DNA from 3 places in the Oryzibacillus soli genome. Region 1 is predicted to be linked to each of the others. Evidence: predicted binding sites of a transcription regulator. Region 1 holds the regulator's gene; each other region holds the start of a gene.

Region 1 (7,830 bases):
ATTCGCCGCCGCGGTATTCGAGGAGCTGGGCTTCGAGTCCCATCCCCGCTGGCCGGATTCGAGGACGGATCTGATCCAGGCCATCCGCTTCACAGGGGCTGAGCACCTCATCGCGTTCGTGCAGGGGATCCAGAAGGCTTCCGCCGTCGATGCTCACGTCGTGCCCGAGCCTTGGGACATGCCCGGCTATGAGCACCCGGTCATCATGGCCGCCGGAACCTTCATTCAGGGCGGCAGCCTGGAGCTGTCGGCGGATGCGCCGATCCGGGAGCCCTACATCGCCTATATGCAGGGCGGACTGACTTATTCCCACGCGAAGCTGGGAGTTCTGACGGCGCTGCAGAGCATGGCGGACCGAAGCTTGCTTGCCCTGTAATGCTGATGTTATCTGTATTCGGCATTGTGAATGTGATGTCATTTTGACCAGGCGAATGCCATTATTTATGAAAGAAATCTGTGATTAAACCTAACACAACTTGACAACTTTTTGTGGTAGCGTTACAATTGCCATATAATGTGTCAGTAGGAGTGATAGGGTATGAGTGATGACATTCGCCGCAATATGGCGTTGTTCCCCATCGGGATCGTCATGAAGCTTACGGATTTGACCGCCCGTCAGATCCGTTATTATGAACAACACGAATTGGTCATGCCCGCTCGTACGGGCGGCAACCAGCGCCTATATTCATTCAACGACGTCGAAAGGCTCCTTCAGATCAAGGATCTGATCGAGAAGGGCGTGAATATCGCAGGCATCAAGCAGGTGCTACTGCCTGTGGATCAGACCTCCGAGGAAGCGACCGTCTTGAACGAGCAGACGGAAGTGAAGCGGAAGGAGCTGACTGATTCCCAGCTTCACAAGATGCTGAAGCAGCAGTTGATGACCAAGCGGCCTGGCCAGGTGTCCCTGATCCAAGGCGAGCTGTCACGGTTTTTCCATTAATACCGCCAGGCTCTTGTAGATCAGGGGCCTCTTCCGTGAGGACGGCTTATCCGCCTTCCCAGGGATGACGGCAAGCGGGATGGGACAAGGTATAAGCGGCGATATTATACAGCACCATTTACCATTAGGGAGGAGATCCACCAGTGTACAAAAACTACACCAAAGACGACATTCTTCGTATTGCCAAGGAAGAGAACGTCCGTTTCATCCGCCTGCAATTCACCGACCTGCTGGGCGCGATCAAGAACGTTGAGATTCCGGTTAGCCAGCTTGAGAAGGCCCTTGACAATAAAATGATGTTCGACGGATCGTCCATCGAAGGTTATGTGCGGATCGAAGAGTCCGACATGTACCTCTACCCGGATCTGAGCACTTGGGTGGTCTTCCCCTGGGTTACCGAAGATCGTGTTGCCCGATTGATCTGCGATATTTACTTGCCGGACGGCCGTCCGTTCCCTGGCGATCCCCGCGGTATTCTGAAGAAGATGCTGAAGGAAGCCGAGGCTATGGGCTTCACAGCTATGAATGTCGGTCCGGAGCCGGAATTCTTCCTGTTCAAGACGGATGAGAAGGGCAATCCGACCAATGAGCTGAACGACCAGGGCGGCTACTTCGACCTGGCCCCGATGGACTTGGGGGAGAACTGCCGCCGTGAGATCGTATTAACCCTGGAAGAAATGGGCTTCGAGATCGAAGCCTCCCACCATGAGGTGGCGCCGGGCCAGCATGAGATCGACTTCAAATACACCAACGCCCTGAAGGCTGCAGACTACATCCAGACCTTCAAGCTCGTGGTGAAAACCGTAGCCCGCCAGCATGGTCTTCATGCAACCTTTATGCCGAAGCCGCTGTTCGGCGTGAACGGATCCGGCATGCACTGCCACCAATCCTTGTTCAAGGGTGACAGCAACGCGTTCTACGACGAGAGCGACAAGCTGGGCTTAAGCATCGCTGCCCGCCATTACATGGCCGGCATTCTGAAGCATGCACGCGGCTTCGCCGCCATCACCAACCCGACGGTCAACTCTTACAAGCGTCTGGTACCGGGCTATGAAGCCCCCTGTTACGTGGCTTGGTCCGCCAGCAACCGGAGCCCGATGATCCGGATTCCGGCCTCCCGTGGTCTGAGCACCCGGATCGAAGTCCGTAACCCGGACCCTGCCGCCAATCCGTATCTGGCACTGGCTGTCATGCTGGCTGCCGGTCTGGACGGAATCAAGCACAAGATGAGTCTGCCGGCCCCGACCGACCGGAACATCTATGTGATGACCGAGGAAGAGCGGGAGGAGCAGGGCATTCCGAGCCTGCCGTCCAGCCTGAAGGAAGCGCTCAGTGAGATGATCCGCGACGATGTGATCTGCAACGCGCTGGGTGAGCATGCGCTGGCCTACTTCTACGAGCTGAAGGAAATTGAGTGGGATATGTACCGGACCCAGGTTCATGCTTGGGAACGCGACCAGTACATGACGCAATACTAAGCGTTGTTGTCTTCATGGTTAAGCCCTTCGGCGCCGAGGCGTACGAAGGGCTTTTTTGTTTGGGTTAAGAATGAAGAAACGGCTGGCTCAGAAGTCTCTGAGCCAGCCGTTTCTTCATCATGACGGTAGAAGTGGATGTTTAGTGGATATTGCGGATCAAGCCGATGACCTTGCCGAGTATGGTGACGTTCCGGACCCGGATCGGCTCCATAGCGGAATTCTCCGGCTGGAGGCGGATGTGATCCTTCTCCTTATAGAACCGCTTGACGGTCGCTTCGTCCTCCTCTGTCATGGCGACAACGATCTCGCCATTATGCGCTGTCGGCTGCTGCCGGACGATGACCATGTCTCCGTCGTGAATACCGGCTTCGATCATGCTCTCGCCGACGACATTCAGCATGAATACGGTGTCGTCATGGACCATATCGTTCGGAAGAGGGTAATAGCCCTCGATGTTCTCGGTAGCGGTGATAGGCATGCCTGCCGTTACACGTCCGATCAGAGGCACGCGCGTTATCGAATGGGAGAACATCTCGAGACCGTCCTCTTCGCCGAGAATCTCGATGGCTCTAGGCTTGGTGGGGTCCCGGCGAATCATGCCCTTCTTCTCGAGGCGTTCCAGATGTCCGTGTACGGTGGAGCTGGAGGCGAGTCCGACCGCTTCACCGATCTCGCGGACCGAAGGAGGATAGCCCTTCTCCCGGACCTCGGTCTTAATGAAGTCGAGGATCGCTTGCTGACGGTTGGAAATTTTGCTCATTCTGATCACTCCAGTTTGGTAATAATTATACAAAGTATAACATAGAACCGGAGTTCGTACAAACATAAGTTCGAACGAACAGGTTGCGAACGAACGGTTGAAAGAGGATGCGAACAAACATTCGATTTTGGGTTGACACAAACAAGTGTTCGTGGTATCTTAATACCAGAACAAATGTTTGGGAGTGGTTCAAGTGGTCCATGTGAATAAGACAGTCGTTAAGATGGTAATCTTCATGATGGTGATTATGCTTTCCTTAATGTCAGGTGCTTTGCTGCATGCCTATGCGGGAAGCTCCGATCATCAGACTGCAGCCGCTGTGACCGGCCCTTCCATGACTACGCAAGTCACTTCGCTGTCGGCTAAGATGACCGTTCAAGAAACCGTTGACGTTTGCCCGGGTGACACCCTGTGGGACATAGCATCCTCTCATCTTCCCAAGGGGGAGAACGTTCGTTCTTATATGAACAAGATTAAGAAGGCGAACAATCTGAAGAACACGGATCTGCGCGCCGGACAAATATTAATTCTCCCTTGAGCGGAGACCCAACATCCGACTACAACCCTTCATCATTTATAGATCTGAATAGGGAGTCCAACTGCGCATATACAGCAGCTGGACTCCTTTTGCTTATTCCGGATTCGAATCTCGAGTGCTGATCTTGACAACCACGCGGCGGTAATGGCAAAGTAGTAAAGAAGTGGAGCCATGTACGGGCAGCAGGAGGTGCAGAGAAATGGAAGAGCTTGTGAAACGGATCAATGAGCTGGCTCGCAAGGCAAAAACGGTCGGATTGACCGAAGATGAGCTGGATGAACGCAACGAGCTTCGCCGCAAATACATCGAGTTGTTCCGCGCCTCCATGCGGGATCAGCTGGACCATATCAAGTTTGTCGAAGACGAGGAGAAGTAACCGCTCCGCGCGGTTGTTCGAGACGTCTATCCTACCTAGGCTGAAGGAGCAAATGCCGTGTCGCGCAAATGGGAACGCATGGTGCGTAAGAATCAGAAGACCGTCAATCATGGGCGGGTCAAACGGGGGTTAGGTTCCCTGCCGCAAGTGAGCAGGGGGGCGGAAACCGTCATTAAGGGACGGAGCTGGATGCTGGCTTCGGTGCTGGCGATCTTCGCCATCTTATATTTCATCTTGACGTACCAGACGGAATCGAAGACCAGTATGTACTGGATCACGGGCTTCAGCTACATCGCCTTGGCGGTGCTGTATTATTTGGTCCGCAGACCGGTCATTAAGATCTCCCGTCAATACGTCACGGTCCGCCGGTTCACCGGGGACAAGCTCCTGGAGCCTAAGGATATCGAGGGGCTGGTGCTCAACCCCGGCCATGTGGTCATTCAATTGAAGGGCAAGCAGAAGAAGCTGATCTACACCAAGCTGCAGCACCGTTTTCCGATGGAGGAGCTGAATGCACGGCTGAGAGAGTTCGCTCAACAGCATAAGCTTGATTATAGAGACGAAACCCGTTAACAACCATGGAGAGAGGGGAACCATTGTGGCCTTAAAAGCGGTACTGTTTGATTTGGACGATACGTTGCTCTGGGATGAGCGTAGTGTGGAGGAGGCCTTCCTTGCCACTTGTCTTGCGGCACAGAACAAGTATCCGGAGATCGATCCGGCTGCGCTGGAAGCATCCGTCCGCAAGGAAGCCCGTGCGCTGTACGAATCGTACGAGACTTTCCCGTTCACCAAGATGATCGGCATCAATCCGTTCGAAGCGTTCTGGGCCCACTTCTCCGAGGGGGAGCATGAGATGTTCCGCAAGCTGGAGAAGCAATCCCCGGGTTACCGCATCGAAGCTTGGACACGCGGCCTGGCCGGAATCGGAATCGGAGATGCAGAGCTCGGCAAGCAGTTGGCGGAGCTGTTCCCGGCAGAACGCCGCAAGCGCCCTTTGACTTACGAACAGACGTTCCGTGTGCTGGACGAGCTCAAAGGGAAGGTCAAGCTGTTGCTTTTGACCAATGGTGCCCCGGATCTGCAGAAGGAGAAGCTGGCGGGTGTGCCCGCTCTGGAGGGCTATTTCGATTACATCGTCATATCCGGCAACTTCGGGGAAGGCAAGCCCGCTCCGTCCATCTTCCGGCATGCGGTGGAGCTCTTGGGCATCGAGCCTTCGGAAGGTCTTATGGTAGGGGATAAGCTGACGACGGATATTCTCGGTTCCAATGGAATCGGCATGCCGAACGTATGGATCAACCATCACGGGGTGAAGCGGTCCGATGAGATCGTTCCCGTCTATGAAGTGTCCGATCTGGATGGCCTTATGGAGATCATCCGGACCAAGCTATAATGGATTTGGAGCCGAGCGCCGCTGCCCGTTAGGGAGCGGCGTTCTCTTTTGCCGCAGATGATCGGGGACGGAAATAATTCCTATTTTTCGGGTAGGGATAATAATGGTCAAAGCTCTTTCAATATATAGCCACATTTGATACACTAGGTGGTAAATATTTCGAGAGATTCGAATGGTTTGGCGGAAGGGATGATGGAGAATGTTGACGAAGCAACCGTTGCAAGCTCGATTGAAGCAGAAAATTATGATCCTGGACGGCGCGATGGGCACCATGATCCAACAGGAAGATCTGACCGCAGCGGACTTTGGCGGCGAGGACCTGGAGGGCTGTAATGAGCAGCTGTGCGTCACTCGCCCCGATGTAATAAAGAAGATTCATGAAGCCTACCTGGAGGCTGGGGCGGATATCATCGAGACGAACACCTTCGGCACCACGTCCGTGGTTCTGGCCGAATACGGCCTGGAGCGCCAGGCCCGGGAGCTGAACCTGGCTGCGGCACGATTGGCCGTGGAGGCGGCGGCTAAGTTCAGCACACCCGAATGGCCGCGCTATGTTGCGGGCGCATTGGGACCGACCACGAAGACCCTGTCCGTAACCGGAGGCGTCACCTTCGACCAGCTGGTCGACAGCTACCACGAGCAAGCGCTGGCCTTAATCGAAGGAGGCGTGGATGCGCTGCTGCTCGAGACGTCCCAGGATACCTTGAACGTCAAAGCGGGAAGCATCGGCGTCCGGAAGGCCATGGAGGAGCTGGGCGTCCAGCTCCCGATCATGATCTCGGGGACCATCGAGCCCATGGGGACCACACTGGCCGGACAGAACATCGAATCATTCTACATCTCGCTGGAGCACCTGAACCCGGTGTCCATCGGTTTGAACTGCGCCACGGGACCGGAATTCATGCGCGACCATATCCGGACTCTGTCCCAGCTGGCCAAGACGGCCGTCAGCTGTTACCCGAACGCCGGTCTTCCGGATGAGAACGGCAAGTACCACGAATCGCCGGAGTCGCTGGCCAAGAAGCTGGCGGGCTTCGCTGAGCAGGGCTGGCTGAACGTCGCAGGCGGGTGCTGCGGTACTACGCCGGATCATATCCGAGCGATGGCCGAGACGCTGTCCCGCTATGCGCCCCGTGGCGAAGTCGGTGACCATCCGCCTGCCGTATCCGGCATCGAGACCGTCTATATCGAAGACGAGAACCGGCCGATTATGGTCGGGGAGCGGACGAACATCTCCGGCTCCCGGAAGTTTAAGCGGCTGATCAAGGAAGGCAAGTTCGAGGAAGGCTCGGAGATCGCCCGGAACCAGGTGAAGAACGGCGCTCATGTGGTAGACATCAACCTGCAGGACACGGAAATCGACGAGGCATATGCCATGGAGAACTTCCTCCAGCAGGTCGTGAAGAAGGTCAAGGCGCCGCTGATGATCGACTCCACCTATGATCACATCATCGAGCTGGGCTTGAAGTATTCCCAAGGCAAGGCCATCATCAACTCCATTAACCTGGAGGACGGCGAGAGCAAATTCCAGAGCATCGTGCCCTTGATCCACAGGTATGGGGCAGCGGTGGTCTGCATCCTCATCGACGAGCGGGGGCAGGCAGTATCGAGGGACGCCAAGATCGAGGTGGCGACCCGCGCATATGAGCTTCTGACCGGCAAATACGGGCTCAAGCCGGAGGATATCATCTTCGATCCGAACATGTTCCCCATCGGCTCCGGCGATCCCCAATACATCGGCTCCGCCGTGGAGACCATCGAGGGCATCAAGCTCATCAAGGCCAAATACCCGGCCTGCAAGACCATTCTGGGCCTCTCCAACATCTCCTTCGGCCTGCCGCCGGCAGGACGCGAGGTACTGAACTCCGTCTACCTGTACCACTGCACCAAGGCCGGACTGGATTACGCCATCGTCAACACGGAGACGCTGCAGCGGTACGCGTCCATTCCGGAGACGGAGAAGAAGCTGGCCGAGGATCTGATCTTCGATACGAACGACGATACGTTGGCTGCTTTCGTAGCCTTCTTCCGGGAGAAAAAAGTGGAGAAGGAGGTCAAGACCTCCAATCTGACCCTGGAGGAGCGGTTGGCTTCTTATGTGGTGGAGGGCACCAAGGAAGGCTTGTTTGCCGATCTGGACGAAGCGATGAAGACCTATTCGCCTCTCGGCATCATCAACGGGCCGCTTATGGCGGGTATGGAGGAGGTCGGCCGCCTCTTCAACAACAACGAGCTGATCGTAGCCGAGGTGCTGCAGAGCGCCGAGGTCATGAAGGCGTCGGTGTCGCACCTGGAGCCCCATATGGAGAAGAACGAATCCGCCGTCAAGGGAAAAATCA
Region 2 (7,830 bases), on a different contig from region 1:
CGAGGATATCCGCCTGATGCGGGCATCGGTGTCCTCCACGATCGGCGTGAAAGCTTCCGGCGGTGTCCGCGATCTGGAAACCGCTCGGAAGATGATCGAAGCGGGAGCCACCCGGCTGGGCACCAGCTCCGGCGTTGCGATCGTGAACGGTCTGGCAGGAGCCGGAGGGTACTAAAGCCGGATTAAAGGCGAGTGGCGGAATGCGTTGCGGCGCCTGCCACAGTGCCGCCGCTTACGCGGCCGGAGGTGGAGCCTCCTTCAGTTGAATGCGGTGCAGGGCGGGCAGGTAGCAGACGGGCAGGGCCAGGATGGAGCAGACGATGTTGAAGACCGTCTGGGCATGAGCCACTTGGCCTCCCGCATTCTCTGCAAAATGCCGCGTGAATCCCTCCAGCAGATCGATGAACGGATAGAACAGCAGAGCCCCGCCCACATTCAGCAGAATGTGGGACCATGCCACGTAGACCCCGAATCGGGTTCCGCCGATGCTGGCGATCAGGGCGGTGACGCAGGTGCCGACATTGGCGCCGATAACGATGGCGATGCCCAGCTGGGGGCTGATGGCGGAGATGCTGGCCAAGCCCATGGCCATGGCGATGGTGACCGCTCCGCTGTGTAGGATGGCCGTGAGCACGGCGCCGGCCACGATGCCCCACAGCAGGCTGCGCTGGGCGTGCTGGACGAACCAGGCCAGGAATCCCCGGGATTGCAGCTCCGGGAGGATGCTCTGCATGACCTGCATCCCCAGCAGGATGCAGGCGAAGCCGAAGAAGGCGATGGGCAGAAGCCGGAACGGACGGAGCTTCTCCGGTCCGGAGCGGCTGTCGGGAATGCCCATGGCGATGAACCATACCGCGGCGGAGATCAGCATCAGCGGCAGAGCCAGCTTGTTCAGGTTCAGGCCCACCAGCTCCGTGGTGATGCAGGTGCCGATATTGGAGCCCAGGATGATGCCTAGCGTCTGTGGGAACCGCATGACGCCCGCATTGACGAGGCCGATGGTGATGACAGTGACGGCGGTGCTGCTCTGCAGGACGGCCGTAATTCCGGTGGAAGTCAGCATTCCCCGGGCAGGGGTCCGGGTGAAGCGCTCCAAGGCTGTCTCCAGATAACGGCCTGCCCAGCTGTGAAGCGCCCATTCCATGGCCTTCATGCCGAAGAGGAAGATGGCCAGCCCCACCGTCATCGGGATCAGAATATGGTTCAGCATGTACGGCAGCTCCTTTACGGTGGCTTGTGGGATAACAGGTTGTACTACATATGTATGTCAAGCTTCGTCCGGACATGTTCCCGCCCGGATGCGGCGCGGAATGAAAATCCTATGGGGGAACCGAGCAGGGGAGTCGTGAACCATGGCAACGGTTGTGTTGGAGAAGAAGCGCAAGAAGCGGCTGGAGGAGGGGCATCCCTGGATCTACGCCAATGAGATCGAACGGGTGGAGGGGGAGCCTGCGCCGGGCGGCCTGGTTCAGGTGAACAGCCACTCGGGCCAGTTTTTGGCTGTGGGGTATTATAACGAAGCGTCCCAGATCCGCGTCCGGGTCGTCTCCTACGAGCCGCTGGAGGAAATGTCGAAGGCGTTCTTTGTGGAGCGGTTTGCGCGGTGCAAGGAGCTGCGCGGGCGTTTTTTGGGGGAGGCGACGGCTTACCGTGCAGTGTACGGGGAGGCGGACTTCCTGCCCGGCCTGGTGGTGGACCGGTTCGGGGACGTGCTGGTGGTCCAGATTCTCTCTCTGGGCATGGACCGGTGCCGGGAGCAGCTGGTGGAGGCGCTGGTGGAGGTCTTCCGTCCATCGGGCATCTATGAGCGCAGCGATGTGCCTGTCCGGGAGCTGGAAGGTTTGGAGCAGCGGAAGGGGCCTCTGTACGGGGAATGTCCCCGTCACGTTACCATTCGGGAGAATGGGCTGTTGTTCGAGGTGGATATCGTCGAGGGTCAGAAGACGGGGTATTTCTTCGATCAGATGGTGAACCGGTCGCTCTTGGAGCCGCTTATGAAGGGCTGGGGCCGGCGGAGCGGGATCACCCTGCAGGAGGCGGAGGTCGACGGCGTCCGGGGGCTCCATCCGGTCAACGCCAACGGCAAGGTGGTCCAGTTCCCTTACTGGGACGGAGCCTCGGTGCTGGAGTGCTTCTCCCATACGGGGAGCTTCACGCTGAACGCCTGCAAGTACGGCGCCAAGAAGGTCACCTGCCTCGACATCTCCGAGCACGCCATCGAGTCGGCGCGCCGGAACGTGGCGCTGAACGGTTTTGAAGACAGGGTGGAGTTCGTGGTGGCGGATGCCTTCGAATATCTGCGGTCCCAGTCCAAGGGTGTGGACGAGCGCAAAGCCCGGGCCGCCGTCGGTTCGGGAGGCCAGAAGGTGGATACCTCGAAGAAGCTGGAGGGCGGCCGGACCTGGGATGTGGTCATCCTGGACCCGCCGGCCTTCGCCAAGACCCGGGGAGCCGTGGAGGGCGCCTGCCGCGGATACAAGGACATCAACCTGCACGGGCTGAAGCTGGTCAACGAGGGCGGATTCCTGGTCACGGCCAGCTGCTCGTTCCACGTCCGGCCGGACCTGTTCCTGGCGACGATCCAGGAGGCGGCCAAGGATGCGGGGAAGATTCTCCGTCTCTTGGAATTCCGCGGCGCTGGCAAGGATCATCCGCAAATTCTCGGGGTGGAGGAAGGGAACTACCTGAAATTTGCCATCTTCGAGGTGCGGACGAGAAAGGGGTAAGCGGACTGGCGTCCGTTCCATTCCCTGGATTCGGTGTTGACAAGCCCTGCGGTGAGGGTATGATAGAAGAAAAGATTGGAAAGGGGACTTGAGACATGTTAAGCGATAACCTGTTGAAGGAATTAAACGAGCAGATGAACTTCGAGTTCTACTCGTCCCACGTGTATCTGGCCATGGCTGCTTACTGCTCCTCTGAGAGCTTGGACGGCTTCGCCAACTTCTTCATCGTGCAGGCGGAGGAGGAACGCTTCCACGCCATGAAGATCTACCGCTACATCAACACGGTCGGCAAGCGCGCCGTCATCGCCGGCATGGAGCAGCTCCACAACGACTATGAGTCGGTGCTGGACTGCTACAAGAAGGGCCTGAAGCACGAGAAGGAAGTGACCAAGCGCTTCTACAAGCTGATGGACATCGCCATGGAAGAGCGCGAGCATGCCACCATCAACTTCCTGAAGTGGTTCATTGACGAGCAGGTGGAGGAAGAAGCCAACTTCGACAACATCATTCAGAAGCTGAAGCGCATCGAGAAGGACAGCAACGCCTTCTACATGCTGGAATCCGAAATGGCTCAGCGGACCTTCGTGCCGCCGGCAGAATAAACCGCGAACATGCAGCAGCCCTCTCTACCGGTCGGATGATCGGATGGAGAGGGCTGTTTCGTTATGCCTCGTACTTCTTCAGCACGAGAACGGCATTGTGGCCGCCGAAGCCGAAGGAATTGGACAAGCCGGTGCGCAGGCCGGGAGCGGGGCGCGGAGAGGGGCCTACCACATCCAAGCCGATGGTGGGATCCGGGTGTTCCAGGTTCAAGGTGGGCGGCAGGAGGCCTTCCTGGAGCGACTTGATGAGCACCACGGCCTCCACCGCGCCTGTCGCACCCAGCATGTGGCCGAAGGACGACTTGTTGGCCGTTACGGGCAGCCGGCCGACATGGGACCCGAACAGCCGCCGGAGGGCGGAGGCTTCGGCCGCGTCCCCCACATCCGTGCTGGTGGCATGGGCGCTGACCGTGTCGATCTCTTCCGGCCGCAGCCCGGCGTCAGCCAGTGCGGCGGCCATGGCACGGTAAGCCCCTTCGCCGTCGGGGTGGGGCGCCACCATGTGGTACGCGTCGGAGGAGGCGCCGTAGCCGATGACCTCCGCATGGATGCGGGCGCCCCGGCGGCGGGCGTGGTCCAGACCCTCAACCACCAGGATTCCAGCGCCCTCCGACATGATGAAGCCGTCGCGGTCCGTATCGAAGGGGCGGCTGGCCCGGTGGGGCTCGTCATTGCGGCGGGAGAGCGCCGTGGCGTTGCCGAAGCCCGCCAGGGCCAGCTCCGACAACGCCGCCTCCGCTCCGCCGGCTACCACCACATCGGCGCCGCCCCGCTGGATCAGCTTGAAGGCTTCGCCGATGGCCGTATTGCCGATGGAGCAGGCCGTTACCGGCGACATGGTCGGCCCCATGGCGCCCAAGAGAATGCTCACCTGGGCGGCGGCCATGTTCGTGATCATCAGCGGCACCATGGTGGGACTGACCCGTCCGGGACCACGCTCCAGCATGGTCCGGTGGTTCTCCAGCAGAGTGCCGATGCCGCCGATGCCGGAGCCGATGTAGACCCCTACACGGCCGGGATCCAACGAATCTCCGACGCTCTCACCGAGGTCCGCATCCCGCCACGCATCGTAAGCCGCCGCCACGGCGAACTGGCAGAACCGGTCCATCCGGCGGAGCTCCTTCGGTCCGAACCGCCCGATCGAAGCGGGCTGGAAGTCCCGCACGATGCCGCCGATCCTGGTTTTGTAGGCGGGGTCGCCGAGCTCCTCCCAGGCGGTGATGCCGCTTCGGCCCTCCAGCATATGCCGCCACAAGGTCTCGGGCTTGTCGCCAAGAGGAGTGACGATGCCCATACCCGTAATGACCACTCGTTCCATATAGATAACCTCCCTATTGTTCCTGCTCGTGATATTCCATAGAATGCCATGAATCATATCCTATTACAAGTTGTTGTTTATCCTGGTATAATAGGTGCCAGGATACATAGAGCTCGTCAGATAGAATGAACCGAAGGCAGGAGATCCTTATGAGCACGGACGCCGCGCGGTTATCCGCATTATCGGAATTTCTAAAGATTCACCGGGCCAAGCTTCAGCCGAACGCCGTCGGTTTGCCCCCCGGATTGCGGCGCAGGACGCCGGGGCTCCGGCGGGAGGAGGTGGCCCTGATCGCAGGGGTCAGCACCACCTGGTATACCTGGCTGGAGCAGGGGCGGGACATTCAGATGTCGCTCCAAGTGCTGGAGCGGATTGCTTATGCGCTGCAGCTGAATGAGGAAGAGAAGAAATATATGCTGCAGCTGGCCGCAAGCCCCCGGGCTGAAACCCAGCCGGATGCCGCGGAGGAGCCTACGGGCATGACGGAGGCGCTGGAGAGCATTGTGGCGGGGATGAACTTTCCGGTCATCGTGTCGGACCGCAGATGCCATATTGTCGGCTGGAATAGGGCGGCTTCCGCCGTTTTTCTGGATTTTGGGCAGGTGCCGCCCGAGAGCCGGAACATGATCCGGCTCTTGTTCAGCAGAAAGGAGCTCAAGGCGCTGGCCGTGAACTGGGAGGATTTCGCAAGAGGATATATCTCGATGTTCCGGTCTTATTACGGCAAGTATGTAGGGGATGACTGGTACGGCGGCTTCATCGGGGCGCTGTGCGGAGAAAGCCAGGAATTCGAGCGTCTCTGGAGGGAATATGACGTGAACTCCGCTCCAGAGGTCAGTCTGGAGTTCCGGCACGCCAAGGCGGGGAGGATGCTCTTCGAGCTGACCTCCCTGCAGGTGCAGGGAGGCTCGGATCTCCGGTTCAGCATCTACACCCCCGCCCCCGGTACGGACACCGGCAGGAAGATGGACTATCTCTTGCGCCGCTTCTCCAAAGCGTAGAGGTCGTCGTCCAGATTCTGGACGCGCTCGGCCAGCAGGGCGCGGGCATCCGTAATGGCTTGGTTGTACACGGCGGGTCCCACAGCGGTAATCATAAAATCCAGCAGCTGCTCGGCTGCCAGCTGTCCCAGGGTTTCGCCGCGCTCCTGCTCGAAGTGGCGGATGATGTCATCGACAATGAACTCCCGGGCTTCCCGGGGCAAACGGATATTTAACATGCAGGCAAGGCCTCCTATCAGGATCTTCCTTGATTCTAGCACACATGTGTTCGTATGGAAACGGTTGTGGTACAATACGGCTATCGATCGGCATCGGATAGGAAGACCGGAGGCGAAGGACGCCGCCGGATCGCGTCAACAGAGAGGGGAAGGTCCCATTGGGCATACGGTATTTGATCGGCCGGGCGGGCAGCGGCAAGAGCACCCGGTGTTTGGAGGAGCTGCGGGAGCGGCTTCTCCGGGAGCCGGACGGACCTCCGCTGGTGCTGCTGGTTCCCGAGCAGGCCACCTTCCAGGCGGAGTTCGCCCTGGTCACGACGCCGGGCATTCATGGGCTGCTGCGGGCGCAGGTGCTGAGCTTCCGGCGGTTGGCCTGGCGCGTCATGCAGGAAACGGGAGGAACCGCTGGCACCCCCATCGACGACCTTGGCAAAAAGATGCTGCTCCACAAGCTTCTGCACCAGCATAACGGAAATCTCCGGATGTTCCGGGGAGCCCACGAGAAGATGGGCTTCGTCGAGAATCTCCATGCGCTGTTCAGCGAGCTGCAGCGCTACCGGGTGGGGCCGTCGGATCTGGAGGCCCATGCTTCCAAGCTGGAGGGCAAGGTGCCGGAGCATGCCACGGCCGTGGCGGACAAGCTGGAGGAGCTGCTGCCCGTGTACCGGGACTACGAGGAGATTCTGACCCAAGAGTACCTGGACGGGGACCGGTTCTTGACGCTGTTGGCGGAGCGGGCGGGCGACTGCCCCTGGATCCGGGAGGCAGAGGTCTGGATCGACGGCTTCAACGGTTTTACCCCCCAGGAGCAGGCTGTGGTGGAGTCCCTGATGGAGCATGCGGCCCGCACGACCTTGACGCTGACTCTGAACCGGCCCTATGCCGCCGGGGAAGAGCCGCACGAGCTGGACTTGTTCCATCCGACGGCGACGACCATGAGGAAGCTTCAGGAGACCGTCCGGGACCGGAATCTGCCTGAGCCGGAGGTGGAGATTCTGAAGGAGCCCGTGCCGCCCCGGTTCCTTGCCAATCCGATGCTGGGGCACCTGGAGCGGCAGTATGAATACCGGCTGACCGCAGCACGGAAAGGCTATCTGCCCGCCGGGGGAGAGGTTCCAGCCGTCGCCATCCATGCCGCAGCCAACCGTCGCGCCGAGGTGGAAGGGGCAGCAAGGGAGATCGTGGGCCTGGTTCGAGACGGTGGCTTGCGGTACCGTGACATCGCCCTTAGGGTCCGCAACATCGAGGACTACGGCGATCTTCTGGAGACCGTGTTCGCCGACTACGGGATCCCCTATTTTATGGACCAGAAGCGGTCGGTGCTGAATCATCCGCTGGTGGAGCTGATCCGGTCGGCGCTGGAGGCCGTCATCCGGAACTGGCCTTACGATGCCGTATTCCGCTGTGTGAAGACGGAGTTTTTCCTTCCGGTGGAAGAGGAGGCGGAAGCCTCCGGTGCCGTGGAGAGAGCGGATCTGGACCGGCTGGAGAATTATGTGCTGCAATATGGCATCCACGGCCACCGGTGGCTGGATCCCCGGAGCTGGGAGCTTCGTCGCCAGGTGTCCTTGGAGGAGGACGGGACCGGCGAGGGGGCGTTGACCGCTGCCGAGCGGGAGGCTTCCCGCCGGCTGACAGCTGCGGCGACCGCCGTGACGGAACCGTTGAAGCGCCTGCAGGACGGTCTCCGCCGGGCCGGGACGCTGACGGAGATGGCAGAGGCGCTGTTCGCCATGCTGGAGGAGCTTCGGGTGCCGGAGAAGCTGGACCGCTGGAGCGCCGCCTGCATTGCCTCCGGACGGCCGGAGAAGGCTCGGGAGCACGCCCAGATGTGGGAGCTGGTCATGGAGGTTCTGGATCAGATGACCGGACTTCTGGGCGGCGAGGACGTGAAGCCGGAGCTGTTCGCCAAGCTGATGGACACGGGGCTGGAGAGTCTCCGGCTGGGGCTGGTGCCTCCGGCGA
Region 3 (7,830 bases), on a different contig from region 1:
GCTGGGAAAACTGAAGCCGTCCGCTTCAATCAGATGCGGCAGCGCCGGGCGTTCACGCTGAATGGCTTCCTTCAACAGGCTGTTCAACGCATATGCCCCTCCCGTCGAAATCAGCAGAATCAGCGCCTCCCTCTGCTTCTTCTGCCAGAGGAGTAGTACGGTTGCCGCTACGAATAGCAGCACGAACGCCAGTGTGGAGCCCAGCTCGGACAAGACCTTGAATAGTGGCGTGAGCCCCTCGTTCTGCATATCCCGGAAGGCTTCCGCTGCCCTTTGATCCGCCTGATTCCACCATCCCCCCGCCAATCCCGCCAGAAGCAGCAGGAATACCGCTCCGCATCCGGCAGCCCAGACTGTAAGCCTCCCTAACCATGAACTTCCGATTGAACCGGATTGCGTACGTTGACTCATAAGTCCCCTCTTTTTCGGATCATTTTTATATAAGAACGATTTGCATTTTCTATTTTATTGGAAACGCTTCGAAAGAACAACCCGGTTTCGATGAATATTCTCCCCTATCCAAACAAAAACCCCCATAAACCGGTTATGGTTTATGGGGATCGTTTCGTTCATCAGGCCTTGAAGTTCAACTAACTTTATGCTCGATTCTCAGCTTGTCAGCCACCATCGCGATAAATTCGCTGTTGGTCGGCTTCGCCTTCGAGATGTTGATGGTGTAGCCGAACAGGTGCGAGATGCTGTCGATGTTGCCGCGGGTCCAGGCTACTTCGATCGCGTGGCGGATGGCGCGTTCAACGCGGGACGGCGTTGTCTTGAAGCGCTCGGCGATAGCCGGGTACAGCGTCTTCGTGATCGCCCCCAAGATCTCGATATTGTTGTATACCATCGTAATAGCTTCACGCAGGTATTGGTAGCCCTTGATATGAGCCGGTACGCCGATCTCATGGATAATGCTGGTGATATTCGCATCCAGATTGCGAGTTTTGCTCATCGGTACAACATTGGCTTTATGCTGGATCACCGCCGAGGTCATGTTGGAGGACATGCCGGAGCCGGAGGTACTTACAGTGGAGTTCGTCACCAGCTGGCGGATCCGGTTGGTGAGAACCTCCATATCGAACGGCTTCAATATGTAATAAGAAGCGCCGAGCTGTACAGCCTTCTGGGTGATGCTCTCTTGACCGAAGGCGGTCAGCATGATGATTTTGGGTTGAGGCGTGATGTTCATCTCACGGAGCTTCTCCAGAACGCCAAGGCCATCGAGATGCGGCATGATGATATCGAGAATCAGCACATCCGGGATACGACCCTCTTCAATCAGACGGAGTACATCATTGCCGTTGTAGGCCACCCCACTGACCGTCATATCGTGCTGATCATTGATGAATTCCGATAATAATGCAGTAAATTCACGATTGTCATCTGCCAACAATACTTCGATTTTTTGCACTTGATTATCCTCCTATCTGTAGATGCATTCCAATATTTTCTTTCTAAGAATTCTAATTCGACAATGACAATTAAATTCCTTCTGTCGAAAATTATTTTTCTTTATTTTTTTTGGTTGATTATATATAATATATATTTTACCACAGGGCTCAACATTTTTCGACACCAAGTCATGGAGGTTTTTCGGATAAAACAAAAAACCAAAGGCAGCCTTAGCTGGCCTTCAGTTCCTGTGCGTTTTCATCCTCCAATACACCCGCATCCTTCAGCATCCATTCGATAAAGCATCCATATCCGCTGGATGGATCGTTGACGAACACGTGAGTCACGGCACCGATCATCTTACCGTTCTGAACGATGGGGCTGCCGCTCATCCCTTGGACAATACCACCTGTCTTCTCAAGGAGCTTCGGATCCGTAATCTTGATGATCATCCCCTTGGTTGCGGGATAATCCTGCTTCGATACATGCGTAATCTCAATGGAGAACTTCTCCACCTTCTGCCCCCCGACCACCGTGTAGATCTCCGCCGGTCCTTCCTTGACTTCCTCGGAGAAGGCTACAGGGATCGCTTCCTTAGCCAGCCCCTGCTCCGGTGCAGCCGGCATTCTGCCGAAGATGCCGAAGGGCGTATTCTTCTCGATATTGCCGATGACCTTCTCCCTTAGGATGGCCCGTTTCTCTCCCGGCTCCCCGTTCTGGCTCTTGGAGATGGACGTAACGTTGGAATGAACGATTTCGCCGCTGCCTACCTCAATGGGTGTCTGGGTATCCATATCCGTAATGACGTGTCCGAGAGCTCCATACACATGTTGGTCGGGCGCATAGAACGTCAGAGTGCCGACGCCTGCCGCGGAGTCCCGGATATAAAGACCGAGACGGTAGGCTTTGTCATTCTTATCGTAAGCCGGGCTCAGCTGAATGTGAACGATGTCTTTGTTCCGTTTGATCTCCAGATCGAGGGGCTTACCGTTCTCCCCTGCCTTGGATACCATTTCCGACATCTGATTTACATCCTGCAGCTTCTTTCCGTCAATGCTTAGAATCAGATCCCCGACTTGCACCTTGGCCTCTTCGCCGGGGGAAACCTTGTTCTCTTCATTAATCGCCACCAGATGATGACCGACAACCAGAACACCGGCCGACTTCAGCTTCACTCCGATGGTCTGGCCTCCCGGAATGACCTTGAGATCGGGCAGAACCTTCACCTTGACGGACTTCAGCGGAATTTTGCCCAGCTTCACCATCATCTCGGTCTGGCCGGTTTCGGATGTGTGAATGCGAATGGGCTCCTTCAGATTCGCTTGGAAGGTGGGCTGGGAAGAACCGTTGACACTGAGTATTCCGGGATTCTTAACGGAGATTTGACCGATGACCGGCATGGATAATTGCAAGTCCTTGTCTTGTCCGGAGAATATCCGAAGCTCGTCCGGGAAGCGGGCGAAACATTGGAATGGGGCGGAGAAGCTGATCAAGCAAATGAGAAAAGCGATGATAAGACCAACCAATCGTTTGCGTATGACGGTGTTCAATCTAAATCACGCTCCTTTTCTCCTCCTCGCCGTTCGGGTAGGCGTTGGTGTCATTTGCGTACCTATAACTTAACCCCGCCCCAATCCTTTTATAACTCGAAAAAGCTGCCACGTCAGGCCATAATCTGCTGATTTTCCTTCCGGTAAGCGGTTTTTTGAGCAATAGCGAGGGCTAGCATCTCCTTAGCGTGATGCAGCGTCGTTTCGGTTATCTCCACGCCTCCCAGCATACGGGCAAGCTCCTCCGTACGGTCCGATTCCTCCAGATCTCTCACCTTCGTAAAGGTTCTGTCGTCCTCCACCGCCTTGCTGATGTAATAATGGGCGTCCGCCATACAGGCGACCTGCGGCAGGTGTGTGATGGAGAACACCTGGCAGTCCGAAGACAGCCGTGCCATCCGCTCGGCGATGGCTTGGGCGGCGCGGCCGCTAACGCCGGTGTCAACCTCGTCGAAGACCAGCACCGGAATCTGGTCCATCTTCGCGAAGATGGACTTCATCGCCAGCATGATCCGGGACAGCTCGCCGCCGGACGCGATTTTCCCTAGGCCGCGGAGCGGCTCGCCGGGGTTCGGTGCGATCAGGAACTCCACCTGGTCCATCCCCTGACGGTTCAAGCGGACGGAGCCGTCACCCGGCTCCTTGCCTTCGTCCAGCCGGATAATGTTGACGTGGAATTTGGTTCTCTCCATATGAAGCTCCTTGAGCTCCCGCTCGATGCCTTCCGCCAGCCTCAACCCGGCGCTCCGGCGCAGAGCGGACAGCTTCCCGGCCAAGCCGACGCATTCGTTATGCTTGTCCTTCAATTGGCTCTCCAGCTCTTGAAGCTTCTCTTCCTTATGGTCCAAGGCGGATAATTCATTCTTGATTTGACCAAGATAAGCGAGGATATCCACCACATTTTCCCCGTACTTGCGGCGGAGAGAGGAGATCAGGCTCAAGCGGTCTTCAATCTGGTCCAAGCGGGCCGGATTGAATTCGATCTGATCGCGATAATCGCGGAGCTGGTAGGCGGCATCCTCCAGCTGGTAATACGCAGACTGCATCTGCTCCAGAACAGGCTGGAGCTTCGGCGCATCATAATCGGCAATGTCCTGGATCCGCTGAACCGCTTTCCGCACCAGATCCAGCGCCTTGCCGTTGGCGTACATACCTTCGTACGAGTCGTTGACGTTCTGGAATAATTTTTCGGCATTTCCTAGCTTGCGCTTTTCTTCCGATAATGATTCATCTTCGCCGGGTTTCAATTTGGCGTCGCTGATCTCCTCCACCTGGAACCGATACAGATCCTGCATCTGCAGCGCCTGCTTCCCGGCCTCCTTCAGGTCGTTCAGCTGCTTCTGCAGCTTATTATATTCCTCGTAGGCTTGGATGTACGCTCCCTTGGACTCCGCTATCTCCTTCCCACCGAACAGATCCAGCCATTCGATATGGGCCTCCGCCTTCAGGAGTGACTGATGCTCATGCTGGCCATGTATATTGACCAGCCATTCTCCCGCCTCACGCAGCAGTCCCAGGTTCACCAACTGCCCATTGATCCGGCTCACGCTCTTGCCTTGGGCATTAATCTCCCTGCGTATGATCAGAAGCTCATGCGGGGCCGCCTCCAGCCCGATCCGATTCAGCACTTCCCAGACGGGATGATTCTCCGGCACATCGAACAGCGCCTCGATCTCAGCCTTATCCTGGCCGTAACGGACCAGGTCACTTGCTCCTCTGCTCCCCGCAATCAAGCTCAATGCGTCGATAATGATGGATTTGCCTGCGCCGGTCTCGCCCGTCAGCACATGGAACCCCTTATGAAAGCTCAGCTTTACGGACTCGATTACCGCCAGATTGCGGATGGATAATTCCAACAACATGCCTCATACCCCCGATGGTCCAGCATATCTGCAGAGAAACGATAACTCATCCTAGTCTGTTCGTGATGGCTGCAGATGTATGCAAACAGATGTTCTCGTACTATTATAGCATGGAGTCCGCAACCGGACAATATCACGGCTGCAGGAGTCCGTCACGAACCTTTGCGTCCAAGTCCCAGTCCAACGCCAAGCTCCTTGCTCGGTGCCGAGTAGGAATAAGCGGCGATCCCCTTCAATCGGAACGCCAAAAAACCCGCCTCAGGGTATAAACCTTGAGGCGGGTCTTCGCTTGTGTTGCGAGGTCAGGACAGCATGGAAAACACCCGATCCACAATCTCCTTGCTCTGCTCCTTGGTCCGGCAGATCATGAGGATGGTGTCGTCACCGCAGATGGTGCCCATGACCTCCGGCCATTCGAGGCTGTCGATCAGCGCCCCAATGGCATTGGCGGTTCCCGGCATGCTCTTCATGACGACCAGATTCTCCGTATAATCGATGTTCACAAAATGGTCCCCCAGCACCCGCTTCAGCCGGGACAAGGGATTGAACCGCTGCTCCGTGGGCAGGGAATACTTATACCGGCCGTTATCCAGCGGTGTCTTGACCAAATGGAGCTCCTTGATATCCCTGGATACCGTGGCCTGGGTCACGTTGAAGCCGGAATTGCGGAGCGCCTCCACCAACTCGTCCTGGGTTTCGATCTCGTGGTTCGTTAAGATTTCTCTGATTTTGACGTGGCGTTGGCCTTTCATGGCTGCCTCCTTAGCGTTCTATGGAGAAATGGATTTTGTCTATGGTCCGGAGTTTCGGGTCCACCAGCAGAATGCCCTCGGTCTGTTCGTAGAGCAGCTGGTACACCAGAAGCCCATCCCGGAGTCCGCTTCCGGTCCGATCGATCGGCTTGCGGTCGCGGGCCAGCTTCACGATATATAACTTGTCCCCCTCCGCGGCGAAATGGTCGATGAACAACCGGGTCTCCAGCTCGGTCCGGTCATTGACGGAAACGGTGATCGGCACCTTGCGCTTGCCGGTCCACACCTCGTAACCGGCGAATTCCAGAAGCTCGACGGCCTCGGTCACCATGATCTCCTCATCAGGCACGACCGGATGCTGAACCTTGGGTGGCGCAGTGATCCACTTGCGGAGCCACATCAAGAGAACACCCGCGGTGAACAGACTGAGCAGAATGAGTATGAGACTGTCTCCCCGGTACATGCCGCCATCCCTCCCGATATCTATCATTTCGAGAGGGTCTTCCGGAAATCCTGCCGGAACGCAGAAACATCCCAAGAAAAAAACGGCATTCCGGCCGGCTGCATCGGCAGCGGACGGTCCGTATTCCTTAGGATGCCAATGTTAACGGAAGGTCGCGTGGGCTTGCCGGACAGTTTCTTCCACCAGCCCTGACAGCTCCTCTGTACCGCCTTCCGCACCGTAAGTCCAATAAGCGAGGAATTCGATATTCCCTTCTCCCCCTGTAATGGGCGAGAACGAAAGCCCTTGAAGCCGGAAATCCAGCTGAGCGGCAAAATCCAGCACCGACTTCACCACGCTCCGGTGGATATCCGGATCCCGTACCACTCCCGACTTGCCGACCTGCTCCCGCCCGGCCTCGAATTGTGGCTTGATCAGGGCCATGACGCCGCCTCCCGGTGGGAGCAGCTTCGTGAGAGGGGGCAGAATCAGGTGCAGGGAGATGAAGGAGACGTCGATCGTGGCCAAATCCGGCTCGAAGCCGTTCAGATCCTTGGCCTCCACATAGCGGAAATTGGTCCTCTCCATCACGATGACTCTTGGATCATTGCGAAGCGACCAATCCAATTGGTTGTAGCCCACATCCACGGCGCAGACCTTCTCCGCTCCATGCTGCAGCGCACAGTCGGTAAAGCCCCCGGTGGAGGCGCCGATGTCCAGCATCCGCTTCCCGGCCAGATCCAGCCCGAAGGCCTTGATGGCCTTCTCCAGCTTGAGCCCGCCGCGGCTTACATACGGATGGGGCGCCCCTTTCACCGTAAGGGCGGAGGCTCTGGAGATCTTGGTGCCGGGCTTCTCCACCCGCTCTTCTCCCGAGAAGACCAGGCCGGCCATGATGGCGGCCTTTGCCTTTTCCCGGCTATCGAAATAGCCTTGCTCCACGAGGAGCAGATCAATCCGTTCTTTGTCGCTTGCCAATGTTGCGATCCTCCAAACAGCAGGCTGCCTCGTCTTGCCGCGCCATGCCTCTTAAGCGTGCTGTCTTTTCTTGGGAATGAATGCCGCCAGCTGGGCGGCGACGTTGTCCGCCGTCAAACCGACTTCGGTGCGCTGCTCCTTAATGCTGCCGTGTTCGACGAAGTAATCGGGAACCGCCATGTTCTTCACCGGTATGCCGAAGATGTCCCGGTCCGCGAAGAACTCCAGTATCGAGGAGCCGAAGCCGCCCAAGCGGGCGCCCTCCTCCAGCGTGATGACCGGCAGGTTCTCGGAGGCGATCTCCAACAGCATGGCCTCGTCCAGCGGCTTGATGAACCGGGCGTTGACGACCCGAATGGAATGTCCTTGTGCGGATAACAGCTCAGCTGCCTGCTCCGCCACTTCGACCATGGGACCGACCGCCAGAACGACGGCATCCCTGCCCTCCCGGAGAACCTCCCATGTGCCGATCGGGATGAGCTCCATCGGCCGGAGCTCCACTCCTCTTCCGTTGATGCGGGGATAACGTACCGCAATGGGCCCTTCGTTATAGTCCACCGCCGTCAGTAGCATGGAACGGAGCTCCTGCTCATCCTTCGGCATCATGATCGTCAGGTTGGGGATGCTGCGGAGAAACGCCATGTCGTAAACCCCTTGGTGGGTCTCCCCGTCCGGTCCGACGAAGCCGGCCCGGTCGATGGCGATCACCACGTTCAGGTTCTGCCGGGCGATGTCGTGCACGATCTGGTCATAAGCCCGCTGCATGAAGGTGGAGTATACGGCGTATACGGGCTTCATGCCTTCAATCGCCAAGCCGGCGCAGAAGGTAGCCGCATGCTGCTCGGCTATGCCCA

What was found. The regulator LexA, encoded in region 1, represses DNA repair genes until DNA is damaged. The targets are predictions, from matches to a motif close to CGAACATATGTTCG.
Region 2: the regulator LexA is predicted to act here: its motif matches at 5,905-5,918, upstream of addB (helicase-exonuclease AddAB subunit AddB).
Region 3: the regulator LexA is predicted to act here: its motif matches at 4,887-4,900, upstream of recN (DNA repair protein RecN).

Annotation. Positions count from the first base shown of each region.
Region 1 is NZ_JBPPGJ010000005.1:240,536-248,365, forward strand. It holds gene ACSEXW_RS08810 (methionine gamma-lyase family protein) at 1-376, shown strand, start outside; gene ACSEXW_RS08815 (MerR family transcriptional regulator) at 539-943, shown strand; gene glnA (type I glutamate--ammonia ligase) at 1,087-2,421, shown strand; gene lexA (transcriptional repressor LexA) at 2,561-3,181, opposite strand; gene ACSEXW_RS08830 (LysM peptidoglycan-binding domain-containing protein) at 3,417-3,719, shown strand; gene ACSEXW_RS08835 (DUF896 domain-containing protein) at 3,919-4,095, shown strand; gene ACSEXW_RS08840 (hypothetical protein) at 4,153-4,668, shown strand; gene ACSEXW_RS08845 (HAD family hydrolase) at 4,694-5,491, shown strand; gene metH (methionine synthase) at 5,694-7,830, shown strand, end outside.
Region 2 is NZ_JBPPGJ010000007.1:87,952-95,781, forward strand. It holds gene deoC (deoxyribose-phosphate aldolase) at 1-175, shown strand, start outside; gene ACSEXW_RS11095 (Na/Pi cotransporter family protein) at 233-1,210, opposite strand; gene ACSEXW_RS11100 (class I SAM-dependent rRNA methyltransferase) at 1,353-2,726, shown strand; gene ACSEXW_RS11105 (ferritin) at 2,822-3,328, shown strand; gene fabF (beta-ketoacyl-ACP synthase II) at 3,390-4,646, opposite strand; gene ACSEXW_RS11115 (helix-turn-helix transcriptional regulator) at 4,796-5,647, shown strand; gene ACSEXW_RS11120 (DUF2164 domain-containing protein) at 5,617-5,865, opposite strand; gene addB (helicase-exonuclease AddAB subunit AddB) at 6,024-7,830, shown strand, end outside.
Region 3 is NZ_JBPPGJ010000023.1:40,266-48,095, reverse strand. It holds gene ACSEXW_RS24520 (phosphatase PAP2 family protein) at 1-411, opposite strand, end outside; gene spo0A (sporulation transcription factor Spo0A) at 587-1,411, opposite strand; gene spoIVB (SpoIVB peptidase) at 1,623-2,942, opposite strand; gene recN (DNA repair protein RecN) at 3,056-4,804, opposite strand; gene ahrC (transcriptional regulator AhrC/ArgR) at 5,107-5,556, opposite strand; gene ACSEXW_RS24495 (hypothetical protein) at 5,567-6,019, opposite strand; gene ACSEXW_RS24490 (TlyA family RNA methyltransferase) at 6,161-6,976, opposite strand; gene dxs (1-deoxy-D-xylulose-5-phosphate synthase) at 7,028-7,830, opposite strand, start outside.